Regions from separate parts of the Adhaeribacter sp. genome, predicted to be linked through region 2. Evidence: riboswitches for the same ligand, from Rfam matches in the RefSeq annotation. Region 2 holds a riboswitch; the other holds the start of a gene.
The links. A riboswitch is a leader RNA that binds a small molecule or an ion and turns the genes downstream of it on or off. The one in region 2 is predicted to bind thiamine pyrophosphate.
Positions count from the first base shown of each region.

Region 1: it holds a riboswitch for thiamine pyrophosphate, as region 2 does, so the genes downstream of both, ACO1R6_RS14610 (class I SAM-dependent methyltransferase) here and ACO1R6_RS12855 (TonB-dependent receptor) in region 2, are expected to answer to the same signal.

Region 1 covers NZ_JBMQUD010000093.1:32,389-40,400, reverse strand. Annotated here, with positions in the region: gene ACO1R6_RS14625 (glycoside hydrolase family 95 protein) at 1-1,647, shown strand, start outside; gene ACO1R6_RS14620 (protein adenylyltransferase SelO) at 1,690-3,252, opposite strand; gene ACO1R6_RS14615 (YceI family protein) at 3,707-4,324, opposite strand; TPP riboswitch at 4,618-4,716, shown strand; gene ACO1R6_RS14610 (class I SAM-dependent methyltransferase) at 4,792-5,517, shown strand; gene ACO1R6_RS14605 (AIR synthase-related protein) at 5,514-6,578, shown strand; gene ACO1R6_RS14600 (thiamine phosphate synthase) at 6,584-7,225, shown strand; gene ACO1R6_RS14595 (Trm112 family protein) at 7,222-7,500, shown strand; gene ACO1R6_RS14590 (hypothetical protein) at 7,616-7,789, opposite strand.
Region 2 covers NZ_JBMQUD010000081.1:20,463-28,474, reverse strand. Annotated here, with positions in the region: gene ACO1R6_RS12860 (acyl-CoA dehydrogenase family protein) at 1-613, opposite strand, end outside; gene ACO1R6_RS12855 (TonB-dependent receptor) at 776-3,187, opposite strand; TPP riboswitch at 3,249-3,345, opposite strand; gene ACO1R6_RS12850 (hypothetical protein) at 3,558-3,812, shown strand; partial or broken gene ACO1R6_RS12845 (keywimysin-related RiPP) at 3,894-3,944, shown strand; gene ACO1R6_RS12840 (aldose 1-epimerase family protein) at 3,941-4,813, opposite strand; gene ACO1R6_RS12835 (AAA family ATPase) at 5,154-5,672, opposite strand; gene ACO1R6_RS12830 (hypothetical protein) at 5,755-5,913, opposite strand; gene ACO1R6_RS12825 (DUF4097 family beta strand repeat-containing protein) at 6,296-7,234, shown strand; gene ACO1R6_RS12820 (ABC transporter ATP-binding protein) at 7,486-8,012, shown strand, end outside.

The sequences.
Region 1 (8,012 bases), on a different contig from region 2:
AAAATAAGTACGCGGGTAAAAGTTTTGACCGATGGCGGTCAGGTAACTGCAGCTGGTAACGCTCTGCAAATTAAGGAAGCCAACAGCGTAACCATATTATTAAGTGCCGCAACAGATTATTGGGGCGATGTGCCCTTAATTAAAGCAAATAAGCACCTAAGTGCCGCCGAAACACAACCTTACGCTAAACTAAAAACGGCCCATATCCAGGATTACCAAAGTTATTTTAAGCGGGTAGATTTTAATGTTGGAGTAACTGAAGCGGCCTATTACCCTACTGATGCCCGTTTGTTGGCGTTGCAAGCCGGCAACCCGGACCCGCATTTACTTCAATTATATTACCAGTTTGGCCGGTATTTATTAATCAGCAGTTCGCGGCCGGGTGGCTTGCCGGCTAATTTACAAGGCATTTGGGCCGATGGCTTGTACCCACCCTGGAGTGCCGATTATCATATCAACATCAATATTCAGATGAATTATTGGTTAGCCGAGGTAACGAATTTATCGGAACTGCACCAGCCGTTTTTAACTTTTCTGAACAAATTAAGCGTTGATGGCCGCAAAACCGCGCGCGACATGTATGGCCTGACGGGCGCGGTAGCGCACTTTACCACCGACGCCTGGCATTTTACCGAGCCTTACGGCCAAACGCAATGGGCCATGTGGCCAATGGGCTTGGCCTGGAGTGCCCAACATTTGTGGGAGCATTATTTATTTACCGAAGATAAAAAATACCTGCAGCAACTAGCATACCCGGTACTAAAAGAAACCGCCGAATTTTGCGCCAATTGGTTAGTCGAAAATCCGCAGACCAAACAGTTGGTATCGGGGCCTTCTATATCGCCGGAAAATACTTTTAAAACAACGGGTGGGGCAGTAGCTACCGTGGTTATGGGGCCTACCATGGACCACATGATTATCCGGGACTTATTTACCAATACCATTGCTGCCGCCCAGGTACTAAAAAAAGATGCGGCTTTCCGGCGGCACTTGCAAAATTTACTAAACCGTTTAAGTCCTACTAAAATTGCGAGCGATGGCCGCATAATGGAATGGACCGAAGAATTTGCCGAACCAGAACCGGGGCACCGGCATATTTCGCATTTGTACGGCTTGCATCCGGGCCGGCAAATTACAAAACAGCAAAATCCGGAACTAATGGCCGCAGCCCGTAAAACCATCGACTACCGTTTGAGCCACGGCGGCGGCCACACGGGTTGGAGCCGCGCCTGGATTATTAACTTTTTTGCCCGGTTGCAGGATGGCGGCGCCGCTTACGAAAATTTACTGGCCTTGCTCCGGAAATCTACTTTACCTAATTTATTTGATAATCATCCGCCTTTTCAGATTGATGGCAATTTTGGGGCTACGGCAGGTATAACCGAAATGTTGCTGCAAAGCCACGCCGGCGAAATAGAATTATTGCCAGCCTTGCCAACTGCCTGGCCCCAGGGCTACATTCACGGTATTTGTGCCCGCGGGGGCTTTGAACTGAATATAGATTGGGAAAAAGGCCAGCTTAAAAAAGTAACGGTGCTTTCTAAATTGGGCAATCTTTGCCAAATTCGTTACGGAGATAAAGTAGTTACTTTAAAAACCCAAATTGGTAAAGCTTATACATTAGATAGTAACTTGCAAGTATTATAAATAATAAATCCGGGTGTGTTAGGCACCCGGATTTATTATTAATTAAGAACTACATGAAAGCATAGAACAACCTGCTTTCTGGCTGGCCCAAGCGGGCCTTTTTACTAAAAAATGGTCAAATTTATTACTGTAAGGCTCTTTTAGGGCGGCTTGCAGTTGCGTAAATAAAGTGTTTTCGCCGCGTTCTAACTCTTCAATGGCCTGGTGCAATAAATAATTCCGGAGAATAAACCGCGGGTTACTTTGGCGCATGCGCTGTTCTGCTTCGGCCGGTGATATTTTGTTTTGCTGCCGGCGGGCAGCGTAGGCCAGGAGCCACTGGTTTAATTTTTCTGTTTGGCCGGTGTTAGGTGCCTGGTAAAAACTAGCTTCAAAATGATCAACTTTTAATTTGGCTGAATCATGGGTGGCAGCAAAACTGGGCAACAACTGGTAAAAAATGGTCATATCGGGCTTAATAGCCGTAAGAACTTCTTCTAAATTGGCCAACAACTTTAAATCTTCGGCGTTTACTATGTCCAGGCCTAATTTATTTCCCATCATTTGGTAATAATTCTGATAAAAATAGCCTTCAAAAGCTTCCAGTTCGGCTACCAGCTTTTCGGTTCCGGTAAGTAAAGGCGCTATCGCGCTAGCTAAACAGCCCAGGTTCCAATAAGCAATGGAGGCTTGCTGACCAAAAGCGTACCGGCGGCCCGGTAAATCGGTAGTATTGGGGGTAAAATTAGGGTCGTAATCGTCGAGGAAAGAAAAAGGGCCGTAATCAATGGTTAATCCCAGAATCGACATGTTGTCGGTATTCATTACTCCGTGCACAAAGCCTACCCGGAGCCATTCTACTATTAAGCGGGCTGTCCGTTCTACTACTTCTTTAAACCAGGCCAATATTTTTTCTTCGCCGTCGCCAGCAATACCAGGAAAATACCGGCTAATGGTCCAGTTGGTTAAATTTTTTAAGTTATCTAATTCTTTCCGGGCGGCAGGCATTTCAAAATTCCCGAAACGCAAAAAAGTAGGGGCTACGCGCATTACAATGGCCCCCGGTTCAAAGGCGGGGTTGCCGTTGTAAAACATGTCTCGCATTACCTGGTCGCCGGTAGAAGCCAAACTCAAGGCCCGGGTAGTTGGTACGCCCAGGTAATGCATGGCCTCGCTCATTAAATATTCCCGCACCGATGAGCGTAACACTGCGCGGCCATCGGCCCTGCGCGAATACGGGGTTCGTCCGGCGCCTTTTAGTTGTAATTCCCAGGTACGGCCGTCAGGTGCGGGCCACTCGCCCAAAGTTATGGCCCGGCCGTCGCCTAGTTGGCCGGCCCAATTGCCAAACTGGTGACCAGCGTAACAGGCCGCATACGGTACCATGGTAGGCGCGAGGTGGTTACCACCCAATAGATCAATATCGGTTTGAGTGGGTTTTTCAATGCCTAAATCTTTCGCTAAATCATCGGACCAGGCTAGTAATTGGGGTTTAGCTACCGGCGTGGGCATGGCTTTGCTGTACAACATCCCGGGGGTTTGGCGCGGACGCAGATCGCCGGAATCATCGCCCGGAAAATTATTTACAAATTCATTTTTATATTCTTGGGCACTCAGGCTGGGCATATATCAGTTTTATTAATTTAATGGTATAAAGAATTAACCAAATACAATATTGGTCTGGTAAGCATTAACAAAAGTTTTACCGGAAAAATTACCGGCTACTTACATAATTAAAGTAAAGTTTATAGCTGATTTTAATAATTATTATTTAGAGTATGTTTACATTTAGTAGAAACAGTCGAAATCCATCCTTTAGAAAGAATCTTCTGCTTAGGTAACCCCTACGAGTCTTTGGGAATGACGGAGATTACTGGGAGAAAGAGGCAATTTTCTTCCGCTTTTTTTAATTGTTTAATAAAATTTAAACATACTCTTACTTGATTTTAAAAGCGGTAAGTAGTGAATTTTTTCCGAGAAAACGATTACTCCGTATAAACAATAAAGCAGCAACTACGCCAACCGGTAGCTGCTGCTCTGCAGAAGTGGTATAAATTCTTTTATAATATTTCGAAAATATTTAAATCCTGATACGGCGTGCCGCTATTTTTAGATGAATATCTACCTCTGGATAAATATGGCGGTTTTTTAAAGCGGGATCGGCCGCGTAAGTCATGCCCCATTGGGTACGATCTAACTTAAAAGTAGCTTCTACCGCCAACGAATCTTCCTGTAAATCTATCCGGGCCGGAAAAGTAATGGCGTGCGTTTGGCCCAGCATAGTAAAGTTGCCGGTAACCTGCGCGTTGTTTGCGGTATTTGCCTCTGCAGCACTAGTGGGTAGAGGCATTACCTGGCTGAGCGTAAAACTGGCTTCGGGGTAAACGGCCAGGTTAAAAAAATCTTTGCTCTTCAGGTGTTTCAGCAGAACCGGTTTAACTGTTTTGGGCAAATCAAAATTTTTAATCGACGCAATGGGAATAACAAAGGTGCCGCTTTTAATCTGGCCATTTTCTACTAGCAGGCCGGCGCACGTTACGGCAAATGAACCCTGGTGCGTAGTATTGGGGCTGGCGCCCGACCATTTGATTAGCGATTTTTCCTCGTTTAGGGTGTAATTAAATTTATCGGTCTCGGAAATAAATAAAGAAGATAATAAGCTAAGTACACTTAGAAAGAATAATAAAAGGGGTTTCATGTAACTGTGTTTATGGAGGTTTACCTGTGGGTAAATAGTTAACTTTTACTAAGACTTTGCGGCCTAAAAATGCAACCGGAAGCAGTACCCCTAAAATTTATCTTTGTTAAAGCCAGAAATGATACCCTGAATGGGCAAAACCGGCTCCTGAATAGTATTATCAATATTTGTATTGATGTGCAGAGAACCTCTTTATTTTAAGAGCGATCTGCTGTACACGCGTATGCCAAACAGATAAATTTTTAAATAAACGGCTTTAAATCGTTTAAACTAAATAATTTTATTACCTTCGTTCTAATTACATGGGGTGCTTAATAAAGAATTAGGCTGAGATTATACCCATATACCTGATCTGGATAATGCCAGCGTAGGAAATGTAAACCTTCTTAAAAACACGCGTTCGCGTTTTTTAACATTTTCTATCTGCTTTAAAGCCAGGCATTTTTAAACTATTTAAAATACCGGTGATGAGCAATTTAACAAAACAAAAGTTTGACCTGGCAACCCAGGATTTAAGAAAATGGCAGGGCCGGCCGGAGTGGTTTTTTAACCGCGACCATACCGATACCTACGAAATGTGGTACGAAGGCCGCTACAAACGCGCCGAAATCTGGCAGAAAAAAATAATAGGCGACTTAATTAAGCAAGACCAACGGGTAAAAACCCTATTGGAGTTTGGTTGCGGCACTACCCGTTTTACCCGCTGGTGGCACGAAATAGGCATTGAAGCCAGCGGCGGCGATATTTCGCCGTTTATGTTGGGCCAGGGGGTACACCTGTTCGATGGCGATTTGGTCTTGGCCGATTCTCACTACATGCCCTTTAAAGACCACACCTTCGATGCTTTGGCTTTTATTACCACTTTTGAATATTACCGCGACCCGGTTAAAGTAATTCGGGAGGCGGTGCGCGTGGGTAAATACGGCATTGTTTTCGGGATGATGAACCGTAACTCTCCCAAAGTTGTACGCCGGCGGGTACAGCAAGCATTTGGTAAAAACCCCTTCTACGTAACCGCTACTTTTTACACCCCACAAAAATTAATGGCTACTATCCGGGAGGCGCTGGCGGGCCGGGAATACACGATAAACTGGATGGCTACTGGCTTGCCCGAATGGTTTCCGGTGCAGCAATGGCGCGTGCCTTACGGCGATTTTTTTGGATTGCACGTTAAATTAACCGATGTGCAATGAGCGCTTTTATAGATAATGCGGGCAAAATAGGTGCGGAGGCTTTTAAAGAAATATTGCTGCCCCAGTGTGGTGCTGCCCGGCCTGAGGTGGTATTGGGGCCGCGCTTTGGTGTAGATACTGCCCTGATTAACTTGGGCAATAATATGGGTTTGGCGGTGGCCAGCGATCCGCTTTCTTTAATTCCGGCGCTGGGTTTGCAGGAATCGGCCTGGTTATCGGTGCATTTACTGGCCAACGATATGGCTACTACGGGTTTTGCTCCTCAGTTTGCCCAGTTTGTGTTAAACCTGCCTACTAGTCTAAGCGCCGCTGCTTTTCAGGAATATTGGGGGCATATCCATCGGTTTTGTTCCGATATAGGTGTAGCCATTACGGGCGGTCATACCGGCCAGATAGAAGGGCAAAATTCTACTATAGCGGGTGGGGGCACCATGTTTTTAACCGCTCCTCTAGACCAAATGCTGGCCAGTAGCGGTGCCCGGCCAGGCGATATTATTGTGGTTACCAAAGAAGCGGCTTTAACGGCCTCGTCTATTCTGGGCCTAAGTTTTCCCGAAACGGTAAAAAACAAGCTGGGCCAGGAGGTTTACCAAATTGCCTGCGAAAATTTTTACCGCACCTCTTCTTTACCCGATGCTTTAGCCGCGACTGAAGTTTTAAAACCGCACCTGGATTTAACCGCCATGCACGATGTAACCGAAGGCGGTTTACTAGGCGCTATCACCGAAATGGCGGCCGCTTCGGGTTGTGGCTTTTGGGTAGAAGACGAAAAGCTGCCGATTGATGAGGCACCTTACCAGATTACTTCTTTATTTAACATTGATTACCGCTACAGCGTTGGGGCAGGGGCTATGATTATGGCCGTACAAAAAGAAAAATTGCCCGTTTTAATTCAGCACTTGGCCACAAAAAACATTCAGGCTACGGCCGTAGGGGAGTTTACAACAGCGGCGGAAGGTTGTAAAATCCTGCAAAACGAACAGATGCAAGAGCTGAACTTTAATGGCAAAGATCCTTATTGGGAAGCTTTTTTTAACGCCTATAAAGCCGGGTTAAAATGACAAAAATGAATTCCATTACCGGCGGCGTATACTTAGTAGTAGATCCCAGCCAGTCAATCCAGAACTTGCTGCCCAAAATAGAGCAGGCCTTAGCCGCTGGCGTACAGGTGCTGCAAATCTGGAAGAATTGGCCCGAATATTATGATTTAGAAGCAAAACAATATTTTATCGATCAACTGCTAAATATTGCCATTAAGTACCAGGTGCCCGTGCTGATAAACGACGAATGGGAATTACTGTTAACCACCGGGTTGCACGGCGTGCATTTTGATAATATTCCGGCAGATTATGATATAATCAAGCGCAGCATAAACCGTCCGTTTCTGGCGGGTATTACGTGCAGCAATAATTTGGACCTGATACACTGGGCACACCAAAACCTGCTCGATTATCTATCTTTCTGCGCGATGTTCCCGTCCTCTTCGGTAAACACCTGCGAACTGGTAAAACCCGAAACAGTAGCAGAAGCCCGCAAAATAACGGATATGCCTATTTTCTTGTCAGGCGGAATTACGCCGGCTAACCTAGGGTCTTTAAAGAATTTAGCTTTTAAAGGGGTTGCTGTTATAGCTGGTATTTTAAACGCCGAAGATCCTTATCAGAATACCATTGCCTACGAACAAGTACTTAAACAATTAAATAAATGAGAGCTGCCTTATTAGCAAAACTTTGCTGTCCGCAAGATAAATCGGATTTACAAATTCAGGTTTTTGCGCAAACCGAAGAAAACGAGATTACCGAAGGATTATTAACGTGCCAAGCCTGCAACCGCTACTACCCCATTATTTACGGTTTGCCTATTCTTACACCCGACGAGTACCGGGAAAAAGCTTTAGAATTACCCTTGCTGGAAAAATGGGGCTTGCGCTTAACCGATAACCAGAACCAGGTTTTCCGGTTAGAAGCACCGGAAAGTAAATAGAACAATGCCTCCCGGCACCGCAGTTTATACCTGCGGTTTTTCCGGTAATTATTTTCTGAAAAGGAAATAATTACCTCCGGCAGCACTTAAATTATAAGGGCAGAGCTATGAAGAATTAAATCATGCCGGGTTTGTAACCGGGCGAGGACCGTTTTTTCTTGCGCCAACCTCTTTTTAAAGAATTACCAGTCCAGATATTTGACAAGAAAATGGCCATTAACAAAGCCGCAATTTCTAATATTATAATAAATGCGAGTACTTCCCACCAGTTATAGTTATAGATATTCATACCTTATTTTTTAAGTGGCTGGAGATAAAAAAATACTAAATAAATATAACGGTAAATACCTAAAAATAGGTATAGGGGCTTATTTAATTATTCCGTAAGTTAGCCCAAGTCTTAAAGCGTGCCATAATAGGTCTATTTTTATATTACAAAAATATTAGCGCTTTACTATATTTATTCTTAATATTGTTAAATATTTCGATTATAGGGAATTTGGTGGTTCTTT
Region 2 (8,012 bases):
GCGTGCTGAAACCTTCCATGCCTCGCTCTACAATTAATCCTTTAATGCGGCCTTCTTCGTTCTTGGCCCACACTACCGCTAAATCGCACTCCGGTGAATTGGAAATCCACATTTTGGCACCGTTGAGCAAATAATGGTCGCCGCGATCTTTTATATTGGTCAGCATACCGGCGGGGTTCGAGCCAAAATCGGGTTCGGTCAGGCCGAAACACCCGAGCAGTTCGCCGCTAGCCAGTTTGGGCAAATATTTTAGCCGTTGCTCTTCGGAACCGTACTGGTAAATGGGGAACATAACCAGCGAACCCTGCACCGAAGCCGTAGACCGCATACCCGAATCGCCGCGTTCAATTTCCTGCATAATAATACCGTAGGCAATATAATCCAGGCCACCGCCGCCGTATTCCTCGGGTATGGTAGGGCCAAAAGCGCCTACTTCGCCAAATTTTTGCACAATCTCTTTCGGGAAATAAGCTTCCTGCGCCCAGCGCTCAATATTGGGCGAAATTTCTCGCCGCACAAAATCCCGGATAGTTTGCCGGACCAGTTGGTGCTCTTCGGTTAATAAATCATCAATATTAAAATAATCGACGGTGCCGGAGGTATCTGTTGCCATAATATTGCGGAATTACGCAGCGTTTAATTTACTGCGGTGGTGTATTTAAATAATTACTCCCTTTATAAAGTAAACGTTTAAATATATCCTTTTCGTCCGTGGTACAAAAAAAGAGAGCTCCCGCGGGAGCTCTCTTTTGGCAAAAATATTTTAAAGTATTCGTTAAAAACGCAGCCCCAGCGTGAGCAGGAAATTACGCGTAGCCTGCGGAAAATAATAGTTGTAATCGTAGCGGGCAGCATCGCCGGAATATTGCTCACTAAAGGTATAGCCGTTGGCTTCGTACTTGCGGTTAAATAAGTTGTTCAATAAAAGAGAAATTTCCATTTCGCGCATAAAACCTGGATGCAGAATATACCGCAAGCGTAAATCAGCTACATTATAACCGTTTATTTTCCGGTTTTCGCTGGCCGTGTTGTCTAAATATTGCTTGCTTACGGTTTTGTAAATTAGGGCCGCTTTTAAGCCCCGCAGCGGCTGTACTTCCAGTTTATGCGTGGATACAAAGTTCGGCGAAAAAGAAATATCGGTTTCGGCGTAATCGGTTTGTACGGTGCCTTCAGGGTTATAATCTTCGTCGTAGATGTATACCGTCTCGGTGTAGTTGCGGATTTTATTCCGGCTTAAAGCTACCGAACTGCTCAGGTCGGCCACGTTCCGGAAGTTGAGCACACCCGCAATTTCCAGGCCGGTGCGGTAGCTGTCTTTGATATTGGTACGCAACGGCGAACCCACATCGTTTAGCTGACCGGTTAATACCAACTGGTTTTTATAATCCATGAAGTAATAATTGGCATCTAAGGTATAGCCCAGGGTACGGCCGGTTTGCTGCGGATTGGCGCTGCGTAAGCGGTAACCCACTTCCAGGTTTTGCATGTGCTCGGCTTGTGGCGCACTGGTTTCCGGCCGATCAATAAAATCGCTGCGGACCGGTTCGCGGTTACCCACCGCATAAGAGGCATACAGGGTTTGGTTATCGGTTAAAGAATAAGTAATACCGGCTTTGGGATTAAAGAAATTAAAATCGGCTTGTAAGGTAACATCGCGGCGGTCGTCGTCGGTGCCCGCAATCTCATAATTAATGGTGCGGTACTGCAAATCGGCGAACAAACCTACTCTTTGGCTGAGTTGGTAATTTACTTTGCCGTAAATATTAAAATCGGTTTTTAGGGCATTGCCTTCGTAGTAGCGCTGCCGGATATTGCTATTAGAGGCAAAACGGGCCCAGATAACTTCGCCAAAATGGTCGCCATCGTACTGGTTCCAGGCACCGCCCAAAGTAGCCGTAAAGCGATTGTTTTCAGGACTATAATTTAACGCGTAGGTTACCCCATAAAAATAATTATCGAGCCACTTCCTACGGATTAGGTCGGTGCGGCTTATGGTGGTATCGCCCAAAACTACCGCCGGAAGGTTGTAATTCGAGAGCCGTTGGTTTTCCCGGAATTGTTCGTAATAGCCACGGCCCCGCGTTAGGTGGAAAGCGCCGCCTAAATCCAGGTTTTTGCCCAAACTTTTAGAATAATGTAATTGGTAATGGTCTTGCTGGTAATTATCGGTTTCGTTGTCGTAGGTAAGGGAATTGTAGGTGCGGTCGGTTTTTAGTTTATCTTCGGGTACCCCGTTCCAGGCCTGGTAAGTTTGCTCCTGCCCCGAGAACGTTACAAACCGCAACATACCCGTTTTGCCTAAATAACCCGCCGAAAAGTAGTAAGATTTAAGCTTGGAAAAAGCCCGGTCGATGTAGCCGTCGGAAGAAATTTTGGACAAGCGGCCATCAAACGTAAATTTATCTTTAATTAAACCGGTACCAAAATTTACGGTGTGGCGCCAGGTATTAAAAGAGCCGTAGGTATTTAGCGCTTCGGCGTAAGCTTCCTGGTTAAAACCCAAAGTTCGGATGTTGAGGCTGGCGCCAAAAGCAGCCGCTCCGTTGGTAGAGGTACCTACCCCCCGCTGCACCTGAATATCCTGAATAGACGAAGCCAAATCCGGCATATTCACGAAAAACGCCCCGTGCGACTCGGCATCGTTTACAGGAATACCGTTTACGGTTACGTTAATGCGGGTAATATCGGAACCCCGGATCCGGATTCCCGTGTAGCCTACCCCGGCACCGGCATCGGAATTAACCACCACCGAAGGGGTTTGCTCGAGTAAGTACGGCAAATCCTGGCCAAAATTACGCTCTTGTATTTGGGCTTTGGTTACGTTGGTAAAAGTAGTGCCGGTTTTTTCGTTGGCCCGCGTAGCCGATACAATTACTTCTTCGGTGCGGTAACTGGTAGCCGTTAGTGCTACATCCAAAGTAATATTGCCGTTTACGGTTACGGTTCTTTTATCGGTTACAAAACCCACGTACGATACACTAAACGGCTGCGCGCCGGCGGTTACATTATTTAAAGTGTAATTGCCTTGCGCATCGCTGGTAGTACCCGCGCGGCCTATTACCACGGTAGCGCCAATTAAAGGTTTCTGAGAGCCGGCTTCGGTAATTTTACCACTTACGGTAAACTGGGCAAAAGCCACAATGGGGCTAGCTAAAATAAGCCAAAGTAAAAGTAATTTTTTCATCCTGCTGAAAGGTTCTAAATAAATTAATTTAGCGCAGGCATGCCTTACCCGAAGGTTGCAGAAAAGAATTAACCGTTTTCCCTTCGCCGGCATTACCCGGATCAGGTTCAATGGGTATGATCTCAGCCCGTTATATTAAGGCACCCCTAAACTGAAGGCAAAGGTAAAAGGCTACGGCAACTATCAAAAATTATAGGCTTTTATTTTTCTGAAAGCCGAAAAAATATACCTAAATAAAATTTCGTTCAGGGTAAAAAATGAAAAACCAAAAGTATTTCCTTTCGTTATTACCTATAGCCCGAGTCATCCAATGGCTATTGCCATCCAATTGATTTTCAACCGCTAAACTTTTATTAGGAATGAATGCCGTATGATTAGCTTACTTTATACTTTCGCCATAATGATGATTTTGGCTTACTTTATGGTAATGCCCAAAAGAAAATTCAAAAGCCCGCCTTCCGAAGGCAACGATGATGATGGCGGCGAACCAATTGGTTATGATTTACCGGACCTGGATTTACCTCCGGGTATAAGTTTACCCATTAATGATTTTGAACCAGATTATAATAAAAAGCCAAGCCGGGTTTTTGTAGATGAGGCAGGTACGTTGGTATATTCGAGTTAAGCCAAATTTTCCTTATTTCCTTTTCCAATAAGTCCGACCAAGCAGTTATAGTTAATATGATTTAAAGTTGAGGTAAAAAATGTACTAAAAAAGGCCGGTGGTTTTCCCAGAAAAACCACCGGCCTTTTTTAATTTACCCGAATAAGATAAGAACAAACAAAAGTAGTATTGGGCACTAATTTTATGATTCCTTCTTTTTGTGCCAGTTCGCCGGTATCGCCCACGCTGCTGGCTATGCCGTGCCAGGGCTCGAGGCAAATAAAGCCAGCCCCGGTTTCTTTTGTCCAGATGCCAAAATATGGAAAGCCTTCAAACTCGAAGCTAATACCGTGACTATGACTAATATTTTTTAGTTCTATTTTTTCGGATATCAACCCTTTAAATACCAGCGCATCCTGCAAAAACAAATCGTAAGACAGCGGCAATATTTGCTCGTTCTGCAGGAGCGGTTCGGTTTGGCCGTTTAGCAAGCCTTGTTCGAGTAAATATTTGTTTTGGGTTTCGGGTTGCGCAAATGCCAGGTAATAATCCGAGAAAGATTCGCCGGGCAGCAATGGGCAGTTGAAGGCCGGGTGCGCCCCAATTGAAAAACACATATCTTCTTCGGCCGGATTGTGTACCTGATAAATAGTTTCCAAGGCGTTACCCATTAAGCGGTAAATAATTTGCAACCGGAACCGAAACGGGTAAATGGCTAAGGTTTGTTCATTGTCGCTTAATTCAAATACCAATTCGGTCTGGGATTGGCTGATGAGCGTAAAATGATGGTCACGGGCAAAACCGTGCTGCGACATGGGGTAAGTTTTGCCGCCGTAGCTAAACTGGTTATCTGGTAATTTACCGACAAACGGAAATAAAACCGGGGCGTGCCGAGGCCAAACTTTCGGGTCGGCTTGCCAAATATATTCCAGGTTTTCCGGCTGTTTTACAAAGCTACAGAGTTCTGCGCCGCTTTCTTTCACGCCCACGCGGCAGGTTTCGTTTTCCAGGTAATGTATCATGTATCTTATAGAATCAGGGTTTAAGATTTATCTTTTCTGCCTCTATTAAAGTAAAATTTAAACGGTTTACGCAGGACTTTTAAATATTGATATTAAAACTGATTTGAATATTTATGCTTCTGCTATCGCCAGCGTCTCGCGGATAAGTTCCTTTAGCCACTAAAGTTTGTGTATTACACAAAATAACCGGTAAGCGTTTGCGCAGCCAAAGGTCGGCTAAAATCGCAGACACGAGGCAGAGCCTCGCGTCAGAAACTGTCAGTAACCTGTAACCAGCGACATTAAAGGGAGCTTTTAACTTCCAAAAAACTTTTTATTAAAAACAGGTAAATACAAAGTGCTAAAGAATATTTTTAATGTGCTGGATGGTATTTTTTCGGCGTTCTGCCTGGGTACCGGAAATCTCCACGAAGGGGAAACCGTATTGCTGAAGTTCTTTTTTGTACCAATCGTAAAAAAATTGCCGCAGGTGTGGGTGCTCGCGTTGCGCATCGGGCTGCCAGGGCAAATCTATGTTCAGGAGCAGATACAAATCAAAATCTTGTTTGGCCAAAGCGTCCAGAATCCAGGTAGGGCAGTAGCCAAAGGCATGCGTAAACCAAATTTTAATAACGAGTAAGTCGGTATCGGCGAATAAAATATTATTTGCGGCGGGTAATGCCTTTTCTAAAGCTGTTACCTGACCATGGGCAATATTTTCAACGTCGGTTGGTGTGTAGCGGTTAGGTAATTCAGCAATATACGTCCGGGCAAACTCCGGAACCCACACCGTGTGGTAATGGGCAGCCAGTAGTTCGGCCAGGGTAGATTTTCCGGTTGATTCGGGACCAGTAACGGCTACTTTTATTACTTCTGCCAATATTAGATTAATATGGTAATTTGTTAATATCTAATTTGCTAATTGAATACCGGTAAAGTCGGAATAGCGAATATCGGCCATTCTATATACCAGGCTTTACAACGAGCATTAAAACGGCTGCGCCGATGTTTATAAAAAAGGTCAGTCGGAAAGTGCAACCGCATTGCTGAGACAAATTTACGGAAATTGTGCCGTTGTGTAAACGCCTAATTTGCTTAGATAAACTTAAACCAATACCCAAACCGCTTTTTTGGTGGTACTACAAGGAATAAAAATCCGATCTTACGCTTCTTTTTTAAATACCGATCCGTATCGGTAACTCTATTATTAACCGGCCGCGGTCGTTTGGGTAGGCAACTAACGCCAAGCATTTTTCGGTTTGCTCCTGCAAAGCCAGTACCGCATTTAAAATAAATTGGGCCAGCTGTTACTTTTCTCTTTAGCTGAAGTTACCCTGAAGTGAAATTTTTATTTTAAGCAGGCAACCATCTGCCTTTAAAAAGTATCTACTTTTATAAACCCGGTAAATTATTCATTCTCAAAAATAGCAAGCCAGCAATCTATTAATTTAAAATATTGATTATCTTTATTTTAATAAAAATACTACCTCAAAAATTACTACTATGAAAAAACTTATCTTTGCCCTGGTTGTAGTAGCCGCCATGCTATCCACTACCTATTTTGCTTTCGCCCAGGACGACAAACAGAAACCTTATCTGACCAAAAATTTTACTTTAAACAACAACGGCTCCCTGGTAACCAAAACTTCGGGTGGTAGCATTAAAGTTACCGGCACGGCGGGCAACCAGGTAAAAGTAGAAATGTTTGTGCGCCCTTCTAACGGGCGTAACCGCAACGAAGCGCCTTCTCTGGAAGCCTTAGCCAAATATACTTTTGATGTACGCCAGGAGGGCAACACCGTTTATGCCGTAGCCGAACGCAAAGAAAAAAACTTTAACTGGGACAACGATGGCCTGAGCGTTTCTTTTGAAATACAAGTACCGGAAAAAATTACCACCAAGTTAAACACCAGCGGCGGTAGCATTAGCCTTACCAATCTTTCTGGCGCGCAGGAAGCTAAAACCAGCGGGGGCAGCATTACGCTTAAAAATGTAAAAGGCGATGCCGTAGCGAATACTTCGGGGGGCAGTATTTCGCTGAACCAATACCAGGGCAACCTCGATGCCCAAACCAGCGGCGGCTCTATACAACTGACCGATGCACGCGGCACGTTAAAAGCCCGCACCAGTGGCGGCAGCATTCAGTTGCAAAAAGTAGCCGGCGACATTGATGCCCGTACCAGCGGCGGCAGCATTCGCGCCGATGTAACGGAGCTTGGTAAATATTTAACCTTACAAACGAGCGGCGGCAGTGTACACGCCACCGTTCCGCCCGGCAAAGGACTTGATTTAGAGTTAACCGGTAACCGGGTAAAAACCGCCCTTACTAACTTTAACGGCAACTCCGAAACCAATCGGGTAAAAGGCAGCGTTAACGGCGGCGGCATTCCGGTAAAAATGAGTACTTCGGGCGGCACCACCGAATTGTCGTACCGGATGTAAATTCTTATAAAAAATTATGCTACCCTAACTCAATTATTTTGGGTTAGGGTATTTTTATATTCCATTATTAAAATATATTTACCTTCGTTTACATACCGGATGTTACACAAAATTTAAATTATAAAAGTAAAACTTGCTGCCGTCATTTAGAAAATCTCTTATTAGCAGATAACCAAAGATTCTTTCTAAATGATGGGTTTGAGAAGTTATAACCATAAATATATTTTAATTTGCTGTGTAATGTTATTTAAATGATTCCCAAAGAATATATGCTGATTACGCTAAAAGATATCGATAAATATTATGCCAGTGGTTTCTCCCGTGCTTATGTGCTCCGCAATATAAACCTGGACGTACAGGAAGGCGAATTTATTTCCATTATGGGACCATCCGGCTCGGGCAAATCTACCTTACTTAATATTATCGGCATGTTGGAAGAGCCCTCGAGCGGTGAATATTTCTTTCTGGACAAACCGGTGCACAAAATCCGGGAGAAAGAACGCACCCAACTGCATAAAAACTACATTGGCTTTGTGTTCCAGAGCTACCACTTAATAGATGAATTAACCGTTTACGAAAACATAGAAACCCCGCTGCTTTACCAGGATGTAAAATCATCGGACCGGAAAGGTATGGTGGCCGAAATGCTGGATAAATTTAACATTGTGGGTAAAAAAGATTTATTTCCAAACCAACTGTCGGGCGGACAGCAGCAATTGGTGGGCATTGCCCGGGCGGTAGTAGCCTCGCCCAAACTTATTTTGGCCGACGAACCGAC